2 regions of the Shinella sp. NM-101 genome follow, and region 2 is predicted to be linked to the other one. Evidence: predicted binding sites of a transcription regulator. Region 2 holds the regulator's gene; the other holds the start of a gene.

Region 1 (11,345 bases), 510 kb from region 2:
ACCAGAAGGTGCTGTCGCGCGACCGGGCACAGGGCGTCTTCCGCCAGACCTTCCTCGAATTCTCCAAGCGCACGGTCAGCCAGTCCCGCCTCGACATCGGCCGCAAGAAGCTGAAGGACCTCGCCGACGTCTTCGCCCGCGCCGAGCAGGAATTCGGCGTCCCCGGCCCGATCATCGCGGCTTTCTGGGCCATGGAGACCGATTTCGGCGCCGTGCAGGGCGATTTCAACACCCGCAACGCGCTCGTGACGCTCTCCCACGACTGCCGCCGCCCCGAGATCTTCCGTCCGCAGCTTCTCGCCGCCATCGAGATGGTCGGCCACGGCGACCTCGATCCGAACGGCACGACGGGCGCCTGGGCTGGCGAGATCGGCCAGGTGCAGATGCTGCCGAAGGACATCATCGAATTCGGCGTCGACGGCGACAATAACGGCCATATCGACGTCAAGAAGAGCGCGCCGGACGCAATCCTCACGGCGGCCAAGTTCATCCAGCATCTCGGCTTCGTGAAGGGCCAGCCGTGGATCCAGGAAGTCTCCGTGCCCGAGGTCCTGCCCTTCGAGAAGACCGGCCTGCAGCCGGGCATGAAGGCCGGCGACTGGTTCGCGCTCGGCGTCACGCCGCGCGACGGCGACACCTCCTTCGGCAACCTGGAGGCCTCGCTGGTGCTGCCGCAGGGCCGCAAGGGCCCCGCCTTCATCACCTATCCGAATTTCAACATCTATCTTTCTTGGAACCAGTCCTTCATCTACACGACGTCGGCCGCCTATTTCGCGACCCGTCTTGCCGGCGCCCCGCCCTATGAGCACGGCAACCCGGAGGAAGGCCTTTCCGAAGACGGCATGAAGCAGCTCCAGACCAAGCTGCAGGGCCTCGGCCATGACGTCGGCAAGATCGACGGCATCCTCGGCTCCGGCACCCGCGCGGCGATCCAGAAGGAGCAGCTCCGCCTCGGCCTGCCGGCCGACGGCTGGGCGACCCAGGCCCTCCTCTCCGCCCTCTGACAGGAATCGGGTGGCAAGCCGCCACCCGCTGCGATAGGACGTTCATGACCTGAGCGGCGCATGCCCGGTCGAAGCCGGACGGCGCCGCTCTTCTTGTCTTTCCGCATCCGCCTGCCGGATGTCTCCGGGGGAAACGATGCAGCAATCGGCCATGGCAACCCGCATGAACGCCCGGACCTGGGGCCTGCTGGCGCTTCTCGGCATGATCTGGGGCGGCTCGTTCTTCTTCGCCCGAATCGCGGTCGCCCATGTGCCGCCGGCAACGCTGGTGCTGCTGCGCGTCGGCATCGCGGCGCTCGCCCTGCATGTCTACATCGCGGGCCGTTTCGACATCTACGCGACGCTCCGCGCCCGCTGGCGCGAGTTCCTGCTGCTCGGCCTCGTCAACAATGCCGTGCCGCACATGCTGATCTTCCTCGGCCAGACGCAGATCGGCGCGGGCCTCGCCTCCATCCTCAACGCCACCACGCCGATCTTCACCGTGCTCATCGCCAACCGCATGACGGCGGACGAGAAGCTCTCGCCGGAAAAGATCGCCGGCTGCCTGATCGGCTTCCTCGGCACCGCCGTGCTGATCGGCCCGCGCGCGCTCGCGCCCTTTGCCGGCGACGGCGGCCCGCCGCTCTGGGCGCTCGTCCTGCCCGTGCTCGCCGCGGCCTCCTACGGCCTTGCGGCGACCTACGGCAAGCGGTTCCGCGGTGTCGCGCCGCCCGTCATCGCCGCCGGCCAGCTCAGCGCCTCGACGCTGTTGATGCTGCCCGTGTCGCTCATGCTCGATTCGCCCTGGCAGCTTGCCCTGCCCCCGCTGTCGGCGATCCTCGCCGTGCTGGCGCTGGCGCTCCTGTCCACCGCCTACGGCTACATCCTGTTCTTCCGGATCATGGCGGCAGCCGGGGCGACCAACACCTCGCTGGTGACGCTGCTCGTGCCGCCGAGCGCGATTCTCTCCGGCATGCTCTTCCTCGGGGAACGGCTGACGCCGCTCGGCATCCTCGGCATGGTGCTCGTGCTTCTCGGCCTCGTCGTGCTGGACGGACGCGCCCTCGCCCGCCTGCGGCCCTCCTGAGGGAGGCGGGAACAAAGCGCCCTTTGCGGCCTTTTCATGGGACTGGTGCCGATTGCCGACCCGATTTGCGCCACATTGGTAAATGCACTCTGTCGGCATTCGTCATTCGGTAGGGATTGTGAATTTTTTGTGGCGCGCATAATAAGGGAGGTAATTCAGCAGGTTAGCGTTGTGAATAACCGTCCGGCGCAGCCCGGATGTTGCAGTGCAGCAACAAAACACCTTTCCAACCCGCTTTTTTCGGTCGTAATATCGGACCGTAAACGCAAGGAGGTAAGCCGATGGGACTCACACATTCCTTGAATGTTTTGATGATCAGTGCAGCGTTCCTCTTCATCGCGACGATGCTATTCATCTGAGGCGATAAGCGAGCAGAAGGGTCAGGGACAAAAACGACAAGCCCTGCCGAAACCCATTCAAGAATATGCATGGCTCCGGAGACGGTGCCATGCATTTTCGTTTCCGGCTGATGGTTCGCGTCAGGCCGCGGCGCCGGCCGCCCGGCTCCGGTCGATCTTCGCAAAGCCGACGCCGTCGCACACCTGCGAAACAAGGCTCGCCCTGTTCATCGTATAGAAGTGGAACTCGCCGATGCCGCGGGCGATGAGGTCCTCCACCTGGCGGATCGCCAGTTCCACCGCCACGGCGGCCCGCTCCTGCGGCCGGTCGTCGATCGGGCCGAGACGGTCCGCCAGCCAGCCGGGCACGGTGGCGCCGCAAAGGCCGGCGAACTTGCGGACCTGCGCCAGGTTGTGCACCGGCAGGATGCCCGGCAGGACCGGGATCGCTATGCCGGCCTTGCGCACGCGCTCGAGGTAACGCTCGAAATCGTCGTTCTCGAAGAAGAACTGGGTGAGCGCGCGCGTCGCGCCCGCATCCACCTTGCGCTTGAGCATGTCGATGTCGGCGGCGACGTCGGGACTTTGCGGATGCTTTTCCGGATAGGCGGAAACGGAAATCTCGAAATCGGCGATCCCGCGCAGGCCCGCGACCAGTTCGGCCGCATTGGCATAGCCGCCCGGATGCGGCTGGTAGGGCGCGCCGACGCCGCCCGGCGGATCGCCCCGAAGCGCGACGAAGTGCTTCACGCCGACCGCCTGGAATTCCGCGACGACGGCATGCACCTCCTCCCTCGTCGCCCCAACGCAGGTCAGGTGCGAGGCGGCCGGCAGGCCCATCTTCAGGAGCTGGCGCACGGTCGCCAGCGTCGGCGCCTTGGTGGAACCGCCGGCGCCATAGGTGACCGACATGAAGCGCGGCGCATAGGCCGAGAGCTCGGCGGCCGTTTCCCAGAGCTGGCCTTCGGCCTCCGCCGTCTTGGGCGGGAAGAATTCGAAGGACAGACGGATATCCTTGCGGGCTGGGATGGCGGTCGCCGGCTTCATGTCAACTCCTCCTGCGGATCGCGATAGGGTCGGCCGCCTGTTCGCGCTGGTCGCGGGCAAGCCATATGGTCACGGTGAGCGCATCGGCGGCCGAATGCGCGGGTTTGAGATCGACGACCGCTTCGACGGCAAGGCCCGCCTTCTCCAGCCATTCGGACATGGTCTGGTGCGAGAAGCCGAGGCGGATATGGGCGTGCTCGTCGCGCAGGTGCTCCAGCGCGTGCGGGGCAAGGTCGATGATGGCGAGCCGCCCGCCCGGCGCCAGCATGCGCGCGGCTTCCACCACCGCCGCATCCGGCTCGTCGAGGAAGTGCAGCACCTGGTGGATCGTCACGACGCCGAATTCGTCGCGCTCCAGCGGCAGGTTGAAGATGTCGCCGTGGCGGATCGAGGCCTTGGTGATGCCGGCCCGGTCGAGATTGGCGCGGGCGACCGCCAGCATGTCGCGGCTGGCGTCGACGCCGACGCCGCGCCGGTACAGCCCTTCGAAGAGTTGCAGGATGCGCCCCGTGCCGGTGCCGAGGTCGAGGAAGGCGTCGACCGGCTCCGTGCCGATCATCTCGGCAAGCATCGCCTCGACTTCCGCCTCGCTGACATGCAGGCGCCGTACCGCGTCCCATTCGGCCGCGTTGCGGCTGAAATAGGCCTGCGCCTTGTCGGAGCGGACCTTTTTCAGTGCCCGCAGCCGCTCGTCGTCGCGGGCGAAGACCGCGTCCGCGGGATCGGTGGCGTCGAGAAGCCGGCGGGCAAGCGAGACGGCCTCCCCTGCCTGGCTCAGCCGGAAGAACGCCCAGGCGCCTTCCTGGTAGCGATCGACGAGCGCGGCCTCGGCAAGAAGCTTCAGGTGGCGCGAGATGCGCGGCTGCGACTGGCCGAGAATGTCGGTAAGGTCCGTCACCGTCAGGTCGCCGTGCGACAGCAGCGCAAGAAGGCGAAGGCGCGTCGGCTCGCCCGCCGCCTTCAGGATCTCCACGATGTCGTCCAGTCCGAGTTTCTGCGTGTCGCCCATGACGTTTCCAATCAAGACATAAAGATATGTTTATGTGATTAACCCGCATTGCGCAAGAGCCAATCCGTGTCGCCGATCTTCCCATCAACAGGCCCAAAGAAAAACCCCGGCGAACCGGGGTTTTCCTACGAGCGTTGAAAGACATTGCAGGGCGGGGGCCCTCATCCCCCTGCCGCGGCCTTCTCCCTGCCTGCGGGGAGGGCGACTATCTTGAATTGCACGACGGCAAGGGGCTTTGGAACGAGGCGTTTGTCGAGAACTTCGCTGGCCCATTCTTGCGCATAGCGGGCCTGGTCCCCGGCCGGAGCCTGGCCCAAGCGACCGCACGGGCCTGGGACATCCTGGCAATCCTGTCCCACGCTCTCCCACGAGCTTCAAGCTCTCGGAATTGTCGGGCTTGGTCGCCAATCTCCCCCGACCGGCCGGCCCGGGGAGCAAATTCCAGGTTCCAAGAGGAGGCAAGGCCGCGCTCTCCACCAGCAACGGCGCTGTGGGGAAACCGGCCCGGCTTGTCCCGTCTCCCCGCCTGTGGGGAGACGGTGCCGGCAGGCGGATGAGGGGCATCGCCCGCCAAGGGGGCCCGCACGCCTTGTTCCGCGATACCGCCCCGCTCAGCGGGTCAGGCGCTTGTAGGTCACGCGCTTCGGGTTGACCGAATCGGCGCCGAGGCGGCGGATCTTGTCCTGCTCGTAGTCCTCGAAGTTGCCCTCGAACCATTCCACATGGCTGTCGCCCTCGAAGGAGAGGATGTGGGTGGCGAGGCGGTCGAGGAACATGCGGTCGTGCGAGATGATGACGGCGCAGCCGGCGAAGTTTTCCAGCGCGTCCTCGAGTGCGGCCAGCGTTTCCGTGTCGAGGTCGTTGGTCGGTTCGTCGAGCAGGAGGACGTTGTAGCCGCCCTTCAGCATCTTGGCGAGGTGCACGCGGTTGCGCTGGCCGCCCGAGAGCGTGCCGACCTTCTGCTGCTGGTCGCCGCCCTTGAAGTTGAAGGCGCCGCAATAGGCGCGGCTGTTGACCTCGTGCTTGCCGAGCTTGAGCACGTCGCTGCCGCCGGAGATCTCCTCCCAGACGGTCTTGTTGCCGTCGAGCGCGTCGCGGCTCTGGTCGACATAGCCGAGATCGACCGTCTCGCCGACGGTGATCGAGCCGGAATCCGGCTTTTCCTGGCCGGTGATCATGCGGAACAACGTCGTCTTGCCGGCGCCGTTCGGGCCGATGACGCCGACGATGCCGCCGGGTGGCAGCTTGAAGGTGAGGTTCTCGATGAGCACGCGGTCGCCATAGGCCTTGGTGAGGTTTTCCGCCTCGATGACCGTGTTGCCGAGGCGCTCGCCGACCGGGATGACGATCTGCGCGTCGCCGGGGCGGCGGTCCGCGGCGGCCTTGACCAGTTCGTCATAGGCCCTGATACGCGCCTTGGACTTGGCCTGGCGGGCCTTCGGCGAGGAGGCGATCCATTCCTGCTCGCGCGACAGCGCCTTCTGGCGGCTGCCCTCCTCGCGCTCCTCCTGCGCCATGCGCTTGGCCTTGGCCTGGAGGTAGGCGGAATAGTTGCCCTCGTAGGGAATGCCGCGGCCGCGGTCGAGCTCGAGGATCCAGCCCGTGACGTTGTCGAGGAAGTAGCGGTCGTGGGTGATCATCAGCACGGAGCCCGGATATTCGCGCAGGTGCTTTTCGAGCCAGGCGATCGTCTCGGCGTCGAGATGGTTGGTCGGTTCGTCGAGCAGCAGCAGGTCCGGCTGGGCAAGCAGCAGCTTGCAGAGCGCCACGCGGCGCTTTTCACCGCCCGACAGGCTTTCCACGCCCGAATCGCCCGGCGGGCAGCGCAGCGCGTCCATCGCCATCTCGACCTGGCTGTCGAGGTCCCAGAGGTTCTGGCTGTCGATGATGTCCTGGAGCTTCGCGCCCTCGTCCGCCGTCTCGTCGGAATAGTTCATCATCAGTTCGTTGTAGCGGTCGAGGATCGCCTTCTTGGGGGCGACGCCCTCCATGACGTTCTCCAGCACGGTCTTCGAGGCATCGAGCTGCGGCTCCTGCGGCAGGTAGCCGAGCGTCGCGCCTTCGGCCAGCCACGCCTCGCCCGTGAACTCCTTGTCGAGCCCGGCCATGATGCGCAGCACGGTCGACTTGCCCGCGCCGTTCGGGCCGAGGATGCCGATCTTGGCATCCGGGTAGAAGGACAGGTGGATGTTCTCGAGGATCTTCTTGTTGCCATAGGCCTTGTTGAGCCCAGACATGTGATAGATGAACTGACGTGCCATGAAAACGCGCTCCGGATCGGACAAATTTGCCCGCTATGTAGGCGAATTCTCCGCCCGCGGCAATCTGCGAAAGCCGCGGGACCCGACACCGGCGGAAAGCCCGCCCCGTAACCGCTATCCCGCCTGCCCTGCCCCCGTGAACCCCTCGGTGCACCGCGATTTCGTCGGGGACGCGCCGCCGATGAGTTGCGAAAGCGGGCCCTCGCCGGCGGCAAGGCCGATGGTGAGGCCGATGACGACGGTCCTGTCCCCCGCCTTGCGGCAGGTAAGCCGCACGCGCTCGCCGGCACCGGGGCCGAAGGCCTTGTCGAAGGCGGCGCGGACTTCGGCGAGCGTTATCGCCCCGCCGGCCTTGCCGGCGAAGAGCGACGGCACCGGCGACGCGTTGAACTGGTCGAGCAGATCCAGCGAGCGGCTGTAATAGGCTTCCGCCGAGGTGGTGACGCAACTGCCGCTTCTCAGCCACTGCTGTCGGTCCATTCCGACGCGGGCGGCGGGCATGGCCGCAAGCAGGCGCTCCCGCGTGCCCGAAGCGAGCGTGATCTCGGGCAGGTCCGTCCACTTGCCCTTGCGGGCCTGCTGCCTGACGCCGTCCTCTATGCCGCAATAGCTCCGGCGTATCAGGAAACGGCTGTTGAGCGAGAACCGCTGCGCGGCCGCGGACGTGGCGGAGAAATCCGTGCAGCCCCGGCTCTTCGGTCGCGCGGCGCAATAGCCGGATTGCCAGCCGACGGAGAGCACCTCTTTTCCCCCGCCACCCTCGGGCGCCGACTGGGCGGCGGCGAGGCCGCACGCCAGGAAAAAGGAGACACACGCAATGAGAAAGGCAGATGCGACCTGGGAAAGCGAGGCGGTTTTCGTCTTCATGACGGGCTCCCGAAAGAGAACAAAACAAGATCATATACAACCAAAAATCCATAAAACGCAACCATGAATCATGAAAATCGCGAAATACGGGTGCAAATGCAAAAATACACGCCGCATCCCATTGTCTTTGCATGGCAAATCGCGTTGACCTCTTGCAAACGGGAGGAGAGCCGTGTTTTCACAAGCGCAGACGCTGAAAAGCCCGAGCGGGGCGGCGCTGGCGGTCCGGCACGCGCCGGCGCGCGGCGAAGCGCGCGGCATCCTCCTTCTCAGTCACGGCCTTGCCGAGCACAGCGCGCGCTACGCGCCCTTCGCCGCCCGCATGGCGTCGGAAGGCTTCCATGTCTATGCCAACGACCATCGCGGCCACGGCTTCACCACCGCCCCGGATGCGCCGCGCGGCCAGTTCGCGCCGCGGAACGGCATCGCCCCCGTCCTCACGGACATGCACGCCGTGCGTACGCATGCGGTCGACCGGCATCCCGGCCTGCCGGTCGTGCTCTTCGGCCATTCGATGGGCGGCCTCCTGGCGCTCGCCTTCGCCGAGGCGCACCCCGCCGACATCGATGCGCTCGCCGTCTGGAATTCGAACCTCGAACCGGGGCCTGCCGGGCGGCTGGCGCAGGTGGTCCTGGCGGCCGAGCGCATGCTGAAGGGATCGGACGTGCCGAGCGCCCTCCTGCCGAGGCTCACCTTCGGCGCCTGGGGCAGGTCCATCCCCGGCCGGCGGACGGCATTCGACTGGCTGTCGCACGAGGCGGGCGAGGTCGACGCCTATGTCGCCGACCCGCTCTGCGGCTTCGACGCCAACGTCTCGCTCTGGATCGACATCTTCGCCATCACCTTCTCCGGGGCCTCGTCCGAGGGACTGGCGCGCCTGCCGAAGACGCTTCCCATTCACCTTGCCGGCGGCGACGAGGATCCCGCGACCGATTACGGCCGGGCAACGCGCGCCTTTGCCGGACGGCTCAAGAAATCGCGGCTTGAGGACGTCACCGCGATCGTCTATCGCGGCATGCGTCACGAGACGCTGAACGAAAGCCCGGCGCTGCGCGATCCCGCCATCGACGCCTTTGCCGGCTGGTGTCGCCGGGTTGTCGAGGAAAGGCGCCGGCTGCCGGAAAAAGCATGACCACGACCGCCGCAACGCCGCTGCGCAACGAGGTGAGCCTCGGGCTCCTCCTCATGGTGCTCTCGGTGCTCGTCTCGCCGATCATCGACATCTTCGCCAAGCTCGCCGTCACCGCCGTGCCGGCGACGGAGATCACCTTCGTGCGCCTGCTCTTCCAGATGACGGTGCTGGGTCCCATCTGCCTGATGCGCGGCTCGCTGTTCGACGTGAGTTGGAGCAAGATGGGCCTGCACGCCGCCCGCGGCCTGCTGATGGCCATCACCATGATCAGCTTCGTCACGCCGCTGGCGGTGATGGAGGTGGCGGACGCCATCGCCATCTTCTTCGTCGAGCCGATCATCCTCACCATCCTCGGCTCCATCTTCCTCAAGGAGACGATCGGCTGGCGGCGCTATACGGCCTGCGCCGTCGGTTTCCTCGGCTCGCTGCTCGTCATCCAGCCGAGCCTGCAGGAGGTTGGCCTCATCGCCCTCCTGCCTGTCGTCGCCGCCTTCTCGCTCGCGCTCTTTTTCCTTCTGACCCGGCTCGTCGCGCAGAAGGAGGACCCGTGGTCGATGCAGTTCTATGCCGGGTTATGGGGCGCCCTCTTTGCCGGCCTGCTGCTCGTCGTCGGCGGCAAGGCGGGCATCGCCATGCTCACGCCGGTCCTGCCCGACATGAAGCATACGTTCTATATCGCGGGCGCCGCCGTTGCCGCCACCATTGCCGGCGTGCTCGGCGTCTATGCCTATCGCGCCGCGCCCGCCTCCACGCTCGCGCCGCTGCAATATCTGGAGATCGTCTCGGCGACGATCCTCGGCTGGTGGGTCTTCGGCCATCTGCCGGACGCGGTGAAATGGCTCGGCATCGCCATCATCATCGGTTCCGGCCTCTACGTCATCTGGCGCGAGCGCCGGCTCAACAAGACGGCGACGATCCCCACCGTCTCCACGCCGATCTGACGAAAGGAAAAGCCGGCGCGCATGGCAGGCATCAAGTCAGTCGAACCCGTCATGATGTCACCCGCGCCCGCCGCTATCCTGCCTTCCGGCTTTTTGTTATCCAAGGCAAAATGGGAAAAAGCCCGGCGGGCACCCTTGCATGCGTGCCGGGAAGGGAGTGCACGATGGAAAAGTCGAACCTGCCGCTTGCCGGCATAAGGGTCATCGAGCTGGCGCGGGTTCTCGCCGGTCCCTGGGCCGGCCAGATGCTGGCGGACCTCGGCGCCGACGTCATCAAGATCGAAAATCCCGACGGCGGCGACGATACGCGTGCCTGGGGCCCGCCCTTCGTCACGGGCAAGGACGGCGAGAACCTCTCGGCCGCCTACTATCACTCCACCAACCGGGGAAAGCGCTCCATCGCCGTCGATCTCAAGACGGAGGAAGGGCGCAAGACCGTCCACCGCCTCATCGCGACGGCCGACGTGGTGATCGAGAACTTCAAGGTCGGCGGCCTCACCAAATACGGTCTCGACTACGAGAGCCTTGCGGCAACGCACCCCAAGCTCGTCTATTGCTCCATCACAGGCTTCGGCCAGGACGGCCCCTATGCCGCCCGCGCCGGCTACGACTATATCGTGCAGGGCATGTCCGGCTTCATGTCCGTGACGGGCGCACCGGACGGCGAGCCGATGAAGGCGGGCGTCGCCATCGCCGACATCTTCACGGGCATCTATGCCGTCGCCGCCATCCAGGCCGCGCTTATCCACGTCATGAAGACCGGGAGGGGCCAGCATGTCGACATGGCGCTGCTCGACGTGCAGTCTGCCGTCATGGCGAACCAGAACATGAACTTCCTCGCCTCCGGCAAGGCGCCGGTGCGGCTCGGCAACGCGCATCCCAACATCTCGCCCTACGAGGTCGTGCCGACGTCCGATGGACACATCATCCTCGCCGTCGGCAATGACGGCCAGTTCCGCAAGCTCTGCGGCATCCTGAAACTCGACGGCGTCGCGGACGACGAGCACTTCGCCACCAACCGCGCCCGCGTCGCCAACCGCGAGGAGGTGCGCCGCCGCGTAACCGGCGCAACGGCGGCAATTCCCAAGGCGGAGCTGCTGGCGGCCTGCGAGCGCGAGGGCGTCCCGGCCGGGCCGATCAACTCCATCGCCGAGACCTTCGACGATCCGCAGGTCAAGGCCAGGGGCCTGCGCGTCGACCTGCCGGATGCCGACGGCAACCTCATTCCCGGCGTGCGCACGCCCATCGTCTTCTCCGGCACCCCCCTCGTCTACGACCGCCCGAGCCCGCGGCTCGGCGAACACACCGACGCCGTGATGGCGGAGCTGCAATCCCTCGAAGCAGGAAAGAAAAGCGCATGAAGACCGGCGGCCAGCTCATCGTCGACGCCCTCGTAGCCAACGGCGTCAGGCGCATCGCCTGCGTGCCGGGCGAAAGCTATCTCGCGGTGCTCGACGCGCTGCACGACACCGACATCGACGTGCTCGTCTGCCGCCAGGAAGGCGGCGCGGCGATGATGGCCGATTGCTGGGGCCGGCTTACCGGCCAGCCCGGCATCTGCATGGTCACGCGCGGCCCCGGCGCCACGAACGCCTCGGCGGGCCTGCACATCGCACGGCAGGATTCGATCCCGATGATCCTCTTCATCGGCCAGGTGCAGCGCGACGCGCGCGAGCGCGA
Region 2 (11,345 bases):
GCTGGTGCCGATCGCCGAGGTGATGCGCGATCTCGGCTCGGAAAGCATCTGGGTCGTGCACGGCGAGGGCCTCGACGAGATCACCACGACCGGCACGACGCAGGTCGCGGCCCTGGAGGACGGCAAGATCCGCACCTTCGAGCTGACACCGGCCGATTTCGGCCTGCCGCAGGTCAAGCTCGACGACCTTCGCGGCGGCGACGGCCCGCACAATGCCGCCGCACTGCTGTCCGTGCTCGGCGGCGCGCACATGCCCTACCGGGACATCTCGCTTGCCAATGCCGCCGCCTCGCTCATGGTTGCCGGCAAGGCGCAAACGCTCGCACAGGGCATGAAGCTCGCGACCGAATCCCTCGAAAGCGGCCGCGCCCGCACCGCCCTGGAACGACTTGTCGCGGTTTCCAACGAAGGCCAGGCGGAGTAGGATTGGCCATGACCGACATCCTCAGGAAGATCGAAGCCTACAAGCTGGAAGAGATCGCCGCCGCCAAGGCGCGCGTCGCCCCGGCCGAGCTTCGCGCCCGCATCCGCGATCAGGCGCCGCCGCGCGGCTTCTTTGCAAGCCTCAGGGACCGGAAGGCCGAAGGCCGATTCGGCCTCATCGCCGAGATCAAGAAGGCGAGCCCCTCCCGCGGCCTCATCCGGCCGGATTTCGATCCGCCGGCGCTCGCCAGGGCCTATGAGGCGGGCGGGGCGGCCTGCCTCTCCGTGCTTACCGACACGCCGAGCTTCCAGGGCGCCCCGGAGTTCCTGACGGCCGCGCGCGAAGCCTGCGCCCTGCCCGCGCTGCGCAAGGACTTCATGTTCGACAGCTACCAGGTGCTGGAGGCGCGTGCCTGGGGCGCGGACTGCATCCTCCTCATCATGGCCTCGCTTGGCGACGATGCCGCGAAGATGCTGGAGGACGCCGCCTTCTCGCTCGGCATGGACGTGCTGATCGAGGTGCATGACGAGGCGGAGATGGAACGGGCGCTGAAGCTGAAATCCAAGCTCGTCGGCGTCAACAACCGGAACCTGCGCACCTTCGAGGTGGATCTCGCCGTTTCGGAAAAGCTCGCCGGCATGGTGCCGGAGGACCGGTTGCTCGTCGGCGAAAGCGGCATCTTCACCCATGCCGATTGCATGCGCCTCGGCAAGGTCGGCATTTCCACCTTCCTCGTCGGCGAAAGCCTGATGCGCAAGGACGACGTGACGGCCGCCACGCGCGCGCTGCTGACCGGCGACGCCGGCGTTCTGGCGGCGGAATGATGGCCGGGGAACGCCTTACGCTCACCCATATCGGCGCCTCGGGCGAGGCCAACATGGTGGATGTCGGCGACAAGGCCGAGACGGTGCGCATCGCCGTCGCCGAAGGTTTCATCCGCATGGCGCCGGCCACCCTCGACCTCATCCTCAAGGGCGACGCGAAGAAGGGCGACGTGATCGGCGCGGCGCGCCTTGCCGGCATCATGGCCGCCAAGCAGACGGCGAACCTCATTCCCCTCTGCCACCCGCTGATGCTGACCAAGGTGGCCGTCGACATCCGCGAGGACCACGCGCTGCCGGGCCTGCGCGTCGAGGCCATGGCGAAGCTCACCGGCCGCACCGGCGTCGAGATGGAGGCGCTGACGGCCGTCAGCGTCGCCTGCCTCACCGTCTACGACATGGCCAAGGCCGCCGACCGCGAGATGGAGATCGGCGGCGTGCGCCTGCGCGAGAAATCCGGCGGCCGCTCCGGCGATTACAAGCGCGGAGACGCCTGATGTCCCTCCTGCCCGTCGCGGACGCCCTCGACCGCCTGCTGTCCGCCGCGCAGCCGACAGTGCGGACGGAGACGGTGAGCCTGCGGGACGCCGAGGGCCGCGTGCTCGCCGCAGACCTCGCCGCCCGCCTCACCCAGCCGCCCTTCGACAATTCCGCCATGGACGGCTACGCCGTCCGCCATGCCGACATCGCCGAACTGGGCTCCATCCTCAAGGTCGTCGGCACCTCCTCCGCCGGCCACGCCTTCGAAGGCACCGCAGGTCCTGGCGAGGCCGTGCGCATCTTCACCGGCGCGCCCCTGCCCGCCTTCGCCGATACGGTCCTTCTCCAGGAGGACGCGGAACGGCTGGAGGACGGCCGCATCCGCACCACCTTCCTCACCCCGGAAGGCCGCCACATCCGTCCCCGCGGACAGGATTTCTCCGAAGGCGAGGTCGTGCTGCATGCCGGCGACGTGCTCGATCCCGGCCGCCTGACCGTCGCCGCCGCGATGAACCATGCGGAACTGACCGTCTATGCCCGCCCCCGCATCGCGGTGCTGGCGACAGGCGACGAGCTCGTCCCGCCGGGCACCCGGCCGGGTGCAAGCCAGATCATCGCCTCCAACACCTACGGCGTCTCGGCCATCGCCCGTAAAGCCGGCGCGGAGGTCATCGACCTCGGCATCGTCGAAGACGACAGGCAGGCGATCCTGGAAGCCGTGCGCAAGGCGCTGGTGCTCGACATCGACGTGCTCGTGACGCTCGGCGGCGCCTCCGTCGGCGATTTCGACCTCGTCCAGCCCGTCCTCGGCGAGGCCGGCATGGCGCTCGATTTCTGGCGCATCGCCATGCGGCCCGGAAAGCCGCTGATGGTCGGCCGCCTCGGCGCGATCCAGGTCGTCGGCCTTCCCGGCAATCCCGTCTCGAGCCTCGTCTGCTCGCTGCTCTTCCTGGAACCGCTTGTCCGCCGCCTCGCCCGTCTTCCGGGGAAAAGCCGGCTGCGCAGCGCCGTTGCCGCCGTGCCGGTCCGGGAAAACGATCACCGCCAGGACCATATCCGCGCCCGGATCGACCGCGGACCTGCCGGCGAGCTCCGCGTGACGCCCTTCGACAAGCAGGATTCCTCGATGATGAAGACCTTCGCGCAATCCGAAGGCCTCCTTGTCCGCCTGCCGCATGCGCCGGCCCTTGAGGCGGGCGCGGCCTGCCAAGTCCTGCTCCTGCGCGAACCCGCTGTTTGAGCAGCATTATTGTTTCACCGGCCCCTTGCGGAACACATATGGAACAGATAGTGTCTGTTCTGGATTTGTTTCACGATTCTCGGTGGAGAGACCATGCTGACGCGCAAACAACAGGAACTCCTCCTCTTCATCCATGAGCGCATGAAGGAATCGGGCATTCCGCCGTCCTTCGACGAGATGAAGGACGCCCTGGACCTCGCCTCCAAATCGGGCATCCACCGCCTCATCACGGCGCTGGAGGAACGCGGTTTCATCCGCCGCCTGCCCAACCGGGCGCGCGCGCTGGAGGTCATCAAGCTGCCCGAGGCCTATTCGCCGAGCCTGCAGCCCCGGCGCGGCTTCTCGCCCTCCGTCATCGAAGGCAGCCGCGGCAAGCCGCCCGCGCCGGCCGCCGCCCCGCCGCAGCGCAATGCTGCCCCGGCCGACATGCCCACGTCCGTGTCGGTGCCCGTGATGGGCCGCATCGCCGCCGGCGTGCCGATCTCCGCCATCCAGAACAACACCCATGACATCACCGTGCCGGCCGAGATGATCGGCAACGGCGACCATTATGCGCTGGAAGTCCGGGGGGATTCGATGATCGAGGCCGGCATCCTCGACGGCGATACCGTCATCATCCGCAACACCAGCACCGCCAATCCCGGCGAGATCATCGTCGCGCTCGTCGACGAAGAGGAGGCGACGCTGAAGCGCTTCCGCCGCAAGGGCGCCTCCATCGCACTCGAAGCCGCCAATCCGGCCTACGAGACCCGCATCTTCGGGCCGGATCGCGTCAAGATCCAGGGCAAGCTCGTCGGCCTCATCCGTCGTTATCACTGACCGCCTGTCCGTTATCGAAGCTGCCGGTCCGCCAGTCGTAGGTGCGGTGCCTCGACCAGGGGCGATCGAGCGTTTCGACGGAAGACGTGAATTCCGCCTCGGGAAGGCTGGCTGCGGCTGCCGCAGCCGGCCGGATTTCCAGCGCGCCCGTTCGCCGCAGATGCCGCGCGGTCACCAGCCGGGCGCCGGAGCGGCAGGCATCCAGCCGCAGGGCAAAGGGCACGACGACGAGATCCGCCCCGTCGCAGGCCGTGCCGAGGAAGGCGGTGTCCTCCAGCGTGACGATCCGCCAGCCGCTCGGCGAGACGGCGGCGCAGAAGGCTTTCGTTTCGCAGACGAAGCCGGGGCCTTTTCCCGCCGCATCGAGAGCCGCGGTGAGGGCATCCCTCGCCTTCTGCCGATCCGCCTTGCGCCGCGGTCGCTTTCCTTCTGGCGCTCCCGCCGGCTTTTCCCCGGCATCCTCCAGCGTCAGGCCCGCCGTCTTGCGCATGTCCGGTTTGACGAGTTCGCCGAGCCGGAGCGCCCGGCGCCATTGATCGTAGACGAAACCCGGCGGCCGGGCTCGGTTCGTCGCCACCCTGGCGCCATCGAGAACGGCGACGAGGCGGCCGTCCTCCGACACCAGCACCTCGGGACGCGGACGCCCGTCGGGCCAGCATGCAATGCCGATGCCCAGCACGACCAGCAAGGTGCCCGCGTGACGCAGCCTGGTGCGTAGGATGCAGAGCAGGCCGCCGCCGACGCCGATCAGCAGGAAGGCGAGCGGCGGAATGCGGCCGATGACGATCTCGCCCTTCCAACTGGCGACCCAGTTCGACATCGCGATCATCCAATCGATCCCCTTGCCCATGATGACGAAGGGAATGGCGTCGAGACCGAAGGGCATGAGCAGCACCGCCATCAGCCCGAACGGCATGACGATGGCGCTGATGACCGGCATGGCCAGGAGGTTCCCGGCAAGCCCGTAGGCGGGAATGCGATGGAAATGGCCGACCGAATAGATGAGCGTGGAAAGGCTGCCGATCAGCGAGGAGAGAAGCAGTCCGCCGAAGAAGCGGCCCGCCGAGCCGCCGATGAGCTGGAACCGCCCGCCCCGGCTTTCGCGGCGAACCGGACGCTCGCGCCAGGCCGCATAGCCGGCGACGAGGCCGAGCGTCGCCGCGTAGGACATCTGGAAGCCGGGATTGGTGACGGCCGAGGGCGTGACGATGAGGATGAGGATCGCCGAGATCGCCACGTTGCGCAGGCTGATCGCCGAACGGCCGAACATCACCGCGACGAGCATGACGCAGATCATGATCCATGAGCGCACGGCCGAGATCGCCCCGCCCGAGACGAGGATGTAGAGCGTCACCATGACGAGCGCCCCGGCTGCTGCGATCTTCTTGGTGGGATAGCGTTCGGCAAAGCCGGGGATCAGCGCCATCAGCCCGCGCGCGCCGACGAGGAAGGTCCCGGCGGCCAGCACCATGTTGAGCCCGGAAATGGCGAGCACATGGGTCAGCCCCGCCTGCCGCAGCGCCTCCACCGTCTCCGCGCTGATCGCCCGCTGCTCCGCCGTCACGAGCGCCGCGGCGATCGCCCCCGCGTCCCCGCCGATGCGGCCGCGTATATGCTCGGTCAGGCTGTTGCGCCATGTCGCGATCTCGCGCCGGACCCGACCCTCCAGTCCGGTTTCGGTGCCCGCCATGGCGGTCGGAGCCCTGTAGAAATAGCCGACGGCGCCGGTTCCCGCGAAATAGGCGTCGAACGCGAAATCGTTGAGCCCGGCGAGCGAGGGACCGGAGGGCGGGCCGAGGCGCGCGCGCCCCGTTATGCCGCTGCCGATGGCGATGGGGTCATGCGTGCTGCGCGCAAGCACCGTCACCACGCCCGGTGCACGTTTGAGGACAGGCCCCTGCGTCGTCTCCAGCGCGACGCGATAGCGGATCGCCCCGCGCGCGTCGCTTTCGCGTGACAGCACCCGGCCGCCGATCTCGGTCGTTACCGGAGCGTCCAGGATGATCGTATCGAGCCGCGCGCTTTCGAGGGCGGCAAGCAGCATGCCGACCGGAACAAGGAACGCCGCGCCCGCGGCAAGCGCCGGCCACCCCTCCCGGTGGCGAAGGCGCCAGGCCGGCAGGAGCGCCGCGAGCGCCACGAGGATCATGGCGAGCGGCGACGGATCGGCTGCGGCGGCAAACCAGAGCGCAGCGCCCGCCCCCATGAAGACGGGCACGAACAGGAAGAAATGGCCGTGCGCCCGCTCCTCGGCAAAGGCAGCGGCAAGGGCATGCCGCCCTGTCGCATCGCTGCGAAGCTGGCCCGCCACCCGCAGCACGGCGGCAAACGGCGCCCGGCGAGGCGGCGCCCGATGGCCGGAAACCGCAGGCAGGGCGCTTGCCTCGGCCGCCGTCCGCCAGCCATGGGCCTCGGCCGCCTCTCCCCGCTCCTCGACTTTCCCCTCGGCCATTCGTCCCGGCCCCGTTCACCTCTCTCACTGTGCAATCGATTGGCGAGACTTTCAATCGGCAGTAGGCGGTAAAATTGCTAAGGCAGACAGAAAGGATGCTACCTCCGCAATTTGGCGGACACTCTCAAAGGTTGCTTGCAACTTCATGGAAACGGTAGATATTGCGTTGCCGGAAAGCCTGTTTCCGCAATGCACAATTTGCCTTTCGTATCGCTTGGCAGGGCACCGTAAATGGGCTAGCAAAACGAGCATGTTCATGGTCGCGGCACGGGACGTGTGCCGCCCATTCGAAACAACGGAGGATCGTTATGACAGGAAAAAGCGCGGATGTATCGGTCGGCGGCAAGTCAGTGGAACTGCCGACGCGATCCGGGACGATCGGCCCCGATGTGATCGACATCGGCACGCTCTACAAGAATACCGGCACCTTCACCTACGACCCCGGCTTCACCTCCACCGCCTCGTGCGAATCGAAGATCACCTATATCGATGGCGACGAAGGTGTTCTGCTGCATCGCGGCTATCCCATCGAACAACTGGCCGAGCACGGCGATTTTCTGGAAGTCTGCTACCTCCTGTTGTACGGCGAATTGCCGACGAAGACCCAGAAGGACGATTTCGACTATCGCGTCACGCACCACACCATGGTGCACGAGCAGATGTCGAAGTTCTTCACCGGCTTCCGCCGTGACGCCCATCCGATGGCCGTGATGTGCGGCGTCGTCGGTGCGCTCTCGGCCTTCTACCACGACTCGACCGACATCACCGACCCGCACCAGCGCATGGTCGCCTCGCTGCGCATGATCGCCAAGATGCCGACGATCGCCGCCATGGCCTTCAAGTACCATATCGGCCAGCCCTTCGTTTACCCGAAGAACGACCTCGACTATGCGTCGAACTTCCTGCGCATGTGTTTCGCCGTTCCCTGCGAGGACTATGTCGCGAACCCGGTTCTGGCCCGCGCCATGGACCGCATCTTCATCCTGCACGCCGACCACGAGCAGAACGCCTCGACCTCGACCGTCCGCCTCGCGGGCTCGTCGGGCGCCAATCCGTTTGCCTGCATTGCGGCCGGCATCGCCTGCCTGTGGGGCCCGGCCCATGGCGGCGCCAACGAGGCAGCGCTCAACATGCTCGCCGAAATCGGCTCGGTCGACCGCATTCCGGAATATATCGCCCGCGCCAAGGACAAGAACGATCCGTTCCGCCTGATGGGCTTCGGCCACCGCGTCTACAAGAACTATGACCCGCGCGCCCGCATCATGCAGAAGACGACGCACGAGGTTCTCGGCGAACTCGGCATCAAGGACGACCCGATGCTGGAAGTGGCGATGGAGCTGGAGCGCATCGCGCTGACGGACGAGTATTTCGTCGAGAAGAAGCTCTATCCGAACATCGACTTCTATTCCGGCATCACGCTGAAGGCGCTGGGCTTCCCCACCACCATGTTCACCGTGCTCTTCGCGCTCGCCCGCACGGTCGGCTGGATCGCCCAGTGGAACGAGATGATCGAAGACCCGGAACAGCGCATCGGCCGCCCGCGCCAGCTCTATGTCGGCGCACCCAAGCGCGACTACCTGCCGGTCTCCAAGCGCTGATCTCGGCAATCGACAGCAGAAAGCCCGGTCAGTTTCGACCGGGCTTTTTTGTTGCGAGAAGATCGAGGATCACCGTCGCGCCGGTTTCGCCGGGCGGGCGGGCGGTCTGCATGCGGGCCTCTACCAGATCGTAGCCTTCCAGCATGGCCCGGCGCTCGGTCGTGTCAGTGGAAAGACGCTCGAACCAGCGCGTCAGGACGCCGGGCCGCACCTGCTCGTTGAGATATTCCGGCACGACGGCATAATCGGCGATGAGGTTGGGAATGGCCGCCGTCCAGATTTTCACCCTGCGCAGGAAGAAATTGGCGATCCAGTCGAAGCGATAGGTCGACACGACGGGCACGCCCGCGAGCGCCAGTTCCAGGATAACCGTGCCGGAGGCCGCGATCGCCGCGTCTGCGGCGGCGAATGCCGCCCACTTGTCCTGCGTCGACACGGTGATCTCAGGCGGCGTCGGCCAGTCCGCCGTCAGCCGCCGCACCAGCGGCTCCTGCCGCGGCACCGTGGGCAGCAGGAAGCGGATATCGGCATGGCGCGCGGAAAGCTCCTTCGCCATCTCGCCGAACACCGGAAGGAGGCGGCCGATCTCCGTGCTGCGCGAACCGGGCAGGAGGAGGCAGGTCTTCCCGCCGGCCTCGCCCCCGGGCCGCGCAAGCCGCGCGGCGCGCACCCGTTGGATGTCCGCATCGCCGACCAGCCGGTGGCCGACATAGGTGGTAGCCGGGCCGCCGAGCCGCTCCATCGCCGCCGGCTCGAACGGCAGCAGGGCCAGCACATGGTCGACATAGGCGCGCATGCGCGGCGCCCGCTCTTCCTTCCAGGCCCAGACGCTGGGGCAGACATAGTTGACGACAGGCAGGTCCGGCAGTGCCTTGCGGACGCGCCGGGCGACGCGATGGGTGAAATCCGGGCTGTCGATGATGATCAGCACGTCCGGGCGAGCGGCGATCAACGCGTCCGCCGTCTGGCGGATGCGGCGCAGCAGCGACGGCAGGCGCTTCAGCACCTGCGAGATGCCCATGATGGAGAGTTCGGAGAAGTCGAAGAGGGATTTCAGCCCCTGCCGCTCCAGCGCCTCGCCGCCGACACCGACGAGCTCGATCGGCCCGCCATGGGCCGCGCGCAGCGCCGCCACGAGATCGCCGCCAAGCAGGTCCCCGGAGACCTCGCCGGCAATGACGCCGACCCTGATCGGTTCTCCCGTCATGGCGCAGTCTCCGTTCTGTCCGGCAGGATGCCCGTCACGAAGAGGCCGGCCGCATCCGCCTGCGCAACGAGCGTCTCGCGCTCCAGTATCAGCGAGCGGCCCGCCTCCACGGCGATGCCCGCGAGCCCCGCCGCCTTCGCCCGGCGCAGGGTTTCGAGGCCGATCGACGGCAGGTCGGCGCGCAGGTCCTGCCCCGGCTTGCACAGCTTGACGAGAACGCCCTTGCGGCGCTGGGAAATGCGGCCCGCCGCGCGAAGCTGCGCCACGCGCTCCAGCATCCCGTCCGTGCCCTCTGCCCCCTCCAGCGCCACCACGCGGCCGCCGACGGCGACGGCGCCCTGCCCCACGTCCAGCCGGCCGAGCGCCAGGGCCGCAGCAGCGGCCGCCGCGATGTCGGCCTCGGCCGCGCTGTCCGGCACGACGGCGCCGAGCGGCCCCTCGCTTCCGAGGAGATCCGGCACGATCTCATGGGCGCCGACGACACGCACGCCCTCACCCTCTATGAGGCGGATGACCATTTTCAGGACAGCATCGTCGCCGCCCTTCAGCAAGGTGCGGACGACGGAGGGAATGGCGAGCAGCGCCGTGAAGGGCGCATGGATATCGCGCCATTCCGGCCGGCGGCGCACCCAGCCGGACAGGACCGCGCGGCCGATGCCGTGGCGGCGGAACGCAGCGCCGATACCGGCATAGTTTCCGATGGAAATCACTTCGTGATCGTAACCCGACCAGTCGTCGCCCGACTCGTTGCTGAGCGCCAGGATATAGGGGCTTTCCCCGCGGGCACGGGCGGCATCGGCGACGTAACGCGGCAGCATGCCGCCGCCGGCGATGATGGCCAGCCGGTCGCGCGCTTCGGGCCGGCTTTCCGCCATGACGGTCAGCCCTTGCCCCGGTTGGGAGACGAAAGGGCCCGGTCGCTTTCCGCGGCGATGAAATCGAGGATCTGCATGACCGGAGCGCTCTCCGCATATTCCTCGCGGATCGCGGCGGCATTGACGCGGATGGACCCTTCGCCCTCGAAGATCTGCTTGAAGGCGCGGCGAACCTGATGGATCGTCGCCTTGTCCATGCCTGCGCGCGACATGCCCACGACATTGAGGCCGCCGAGGATGCCGGGATTGCCGTTCAGCATGCCGTAGGGGATGACGTCGTAGGACACGGCCGAAAGACCGCCGATGAAGGCCTGGCGGCCGATGCGGGTGAACTGGTGCACGGCGGAGCCGCCGCCGAGAATGACGCGATCCTCGATCTTCACATGGCCGGCGAGCATGACGTTGTTCGACAGGATGATATGGTCGCCCAGGATGCAATCGTGCGCGACATGCGAATTGGCGAGGAAGAGATTGTTGTTGCCGACGATCGTCCGGCCGCCGCCCTCGGTCGTGCCGGCATTCATCGTCACGCCTTCGCGGATCACGCACAGGTCGCCGACATCGAGCGTCGTCTCGGCGCCGTCGTGATGCACGCTCTGCGGATCGCCGCCGATGACGGCATTGGGGAAGATGCGCGTGCCGGAACCGATGACGGTACGGCCGGTGACCACCACATGCGTCAGAAGCTCCACGCCATCCTTGAGAACGACCTTCGGCCCGACATGGCAGAAGGGGCCGACGACGACGTTCTCACCGATGACCGCCCCGTCCTCGACGACGGAGAGCGGATGGATCTTCGCACTGGCGGCAATCATTTTAAGGCGTCTTCCTTTTTCACGATCATCGCGCCGATATCAGCTTCGGCGGCAAGTTGCCCATCAACTTTTGCATCGCAGTGAAACTTCCAGATATTGCCGCGCTGCTTCTGCTTCGTGACGTGGAACTCCACGCGGTCGCCGGGCACGACCGGCTTGCGGAAACGGGCATTGTCGATCGTCATGAAATAGACGAGGTTCGATCCCGTGCAGGCCTTGCGCGCGCAGATCGCGCCCGCCGTCTGCGCCATGCCCTCGACGAGCAGGACGCCGGGCATGATCGGGTGATCGGGAAAATGCCCCATGAAGTGCGGCTCGTTCACCGTCACGTTCTTGATGCCGATGGCCGAATCGTCCCCGTCGATCTCGATGATCTTGTCGACCAGCAGGAAGGGATAGCGGTGGGGAAGAAGCGTGAGGATTTCACGCAGGTCCGCCACGCCGAGCGTTGCCCTGGTTTCTTCACTCATCATTGCCCCCCTTCTTCTGGACTCGAGTGCTGGAACGCATGACGATTTCCGCCATGTCGCGAAGGAAATCGCGCATCGGACGGGCGGGAATACCGCCGTATTTCTCGCCCGCCGGAATATCGGCGACCACGCCGCTCATGGCGG

Evidence for each region. The regulator LexA, encoded in region 2, represses DNA repair genes until DNA is damaged. The targets are predictions, from matches to a motif close to TGTTCNNNNTGTGTTCNG.
Region 1: L0976_RS02685 (ribonuclease) is a predicted target of LexA. The motif match lies at 7,608-7,625, and genes of this name have one in related genera.

Annotation. Positions count from the first base shown of each region.
Region 1 is NZ_JACBFT010000001.1:549,905-561,249, forward strand. It holds gene L0976_RS02655 (lytic murein transglycosylase) at 1-1,004, shown strand, start outside; gene L0976_RS02660 (DMT family transporter) at 1,156-2,070, shown strand; gene L0976_RS02665 (hypothetical protein) at 2,234-2,524, opposite strand; gene metF (methylenetetrahydrofolate reductase [NAD(P)H]) at 2,550-3,455, opposite strand; gene L0976_RS02675 (metalloregulator ArsR/SmtB family transcription factor) at 3,457-4,464, opposite strand; gene ettA (energy-dependent translational throttle protein EttA) at 5,076-6,725, opposite strand; gene L0976_RS02685 (ribonuclease) at 6,840-7,592, opposite strand; gene L0976_RS02690 (alpha/beta hydrolase) at 7,765-8,724, shown strand; gene L0976_RS02695 (DMT family transporter) at 8,721-9,665, shown strand; gene L0976_RS02700 (CaiB/BaiF CoA-transferase family protein) at 9,830-11,026, shown strand; gene L0976_RS02705 (thiamine pyrophosphate-binding protein) at 11,023-11,345, shown strand, end outside.
Region 2 is NZ_JACBFT010000001.1:43,539-54,883, forward strand. It holds gene trpD (anthranilate phosphoribosyltransferase) at 1-424, shown strand, start outside; gene trpC (indole-3-glycerol phosphate synthase TrpC) at 433-1,248, shown strand; gene moaC (cyclic pyranopterin monophosphate synthase MoaC) at 1,248-1,742, shown strand; gene glp (gephyrin-like molybdotransferase Glp) at 1,742-2,965, shown strand; gene lexA (transcriptional repressor LexA) at 3,059-3,784, shown strand; gene L0976_RS00215 (ComEC/Rec2 family competence protein) at 3,765-6,236, opposite strand; gene gltA (citrate synthase) at 6,545-7,834, shown strand; gene lpxB (lipid-A-disaccharide synthase) at 7,863-9,041, opposite strand; gene L0976_RS00230 (LpxI family protein) at 9,038-9,916, opposite strand; gene lpxA (acyl-ACP--UDP-N-acetylglucosamine O-acyltransferase) at 9,922-10,731, opposite strand; gene fabZ (3-hydroxyacyl-ACP dehydratase FabZ) at 10,728-11,201, opposite strand; gene lpxD (UDP-3-O-(3-hydroxymyristoyl)glucosamine N-acyltransferase) at 11,194-11,345, opposite strand, start outside.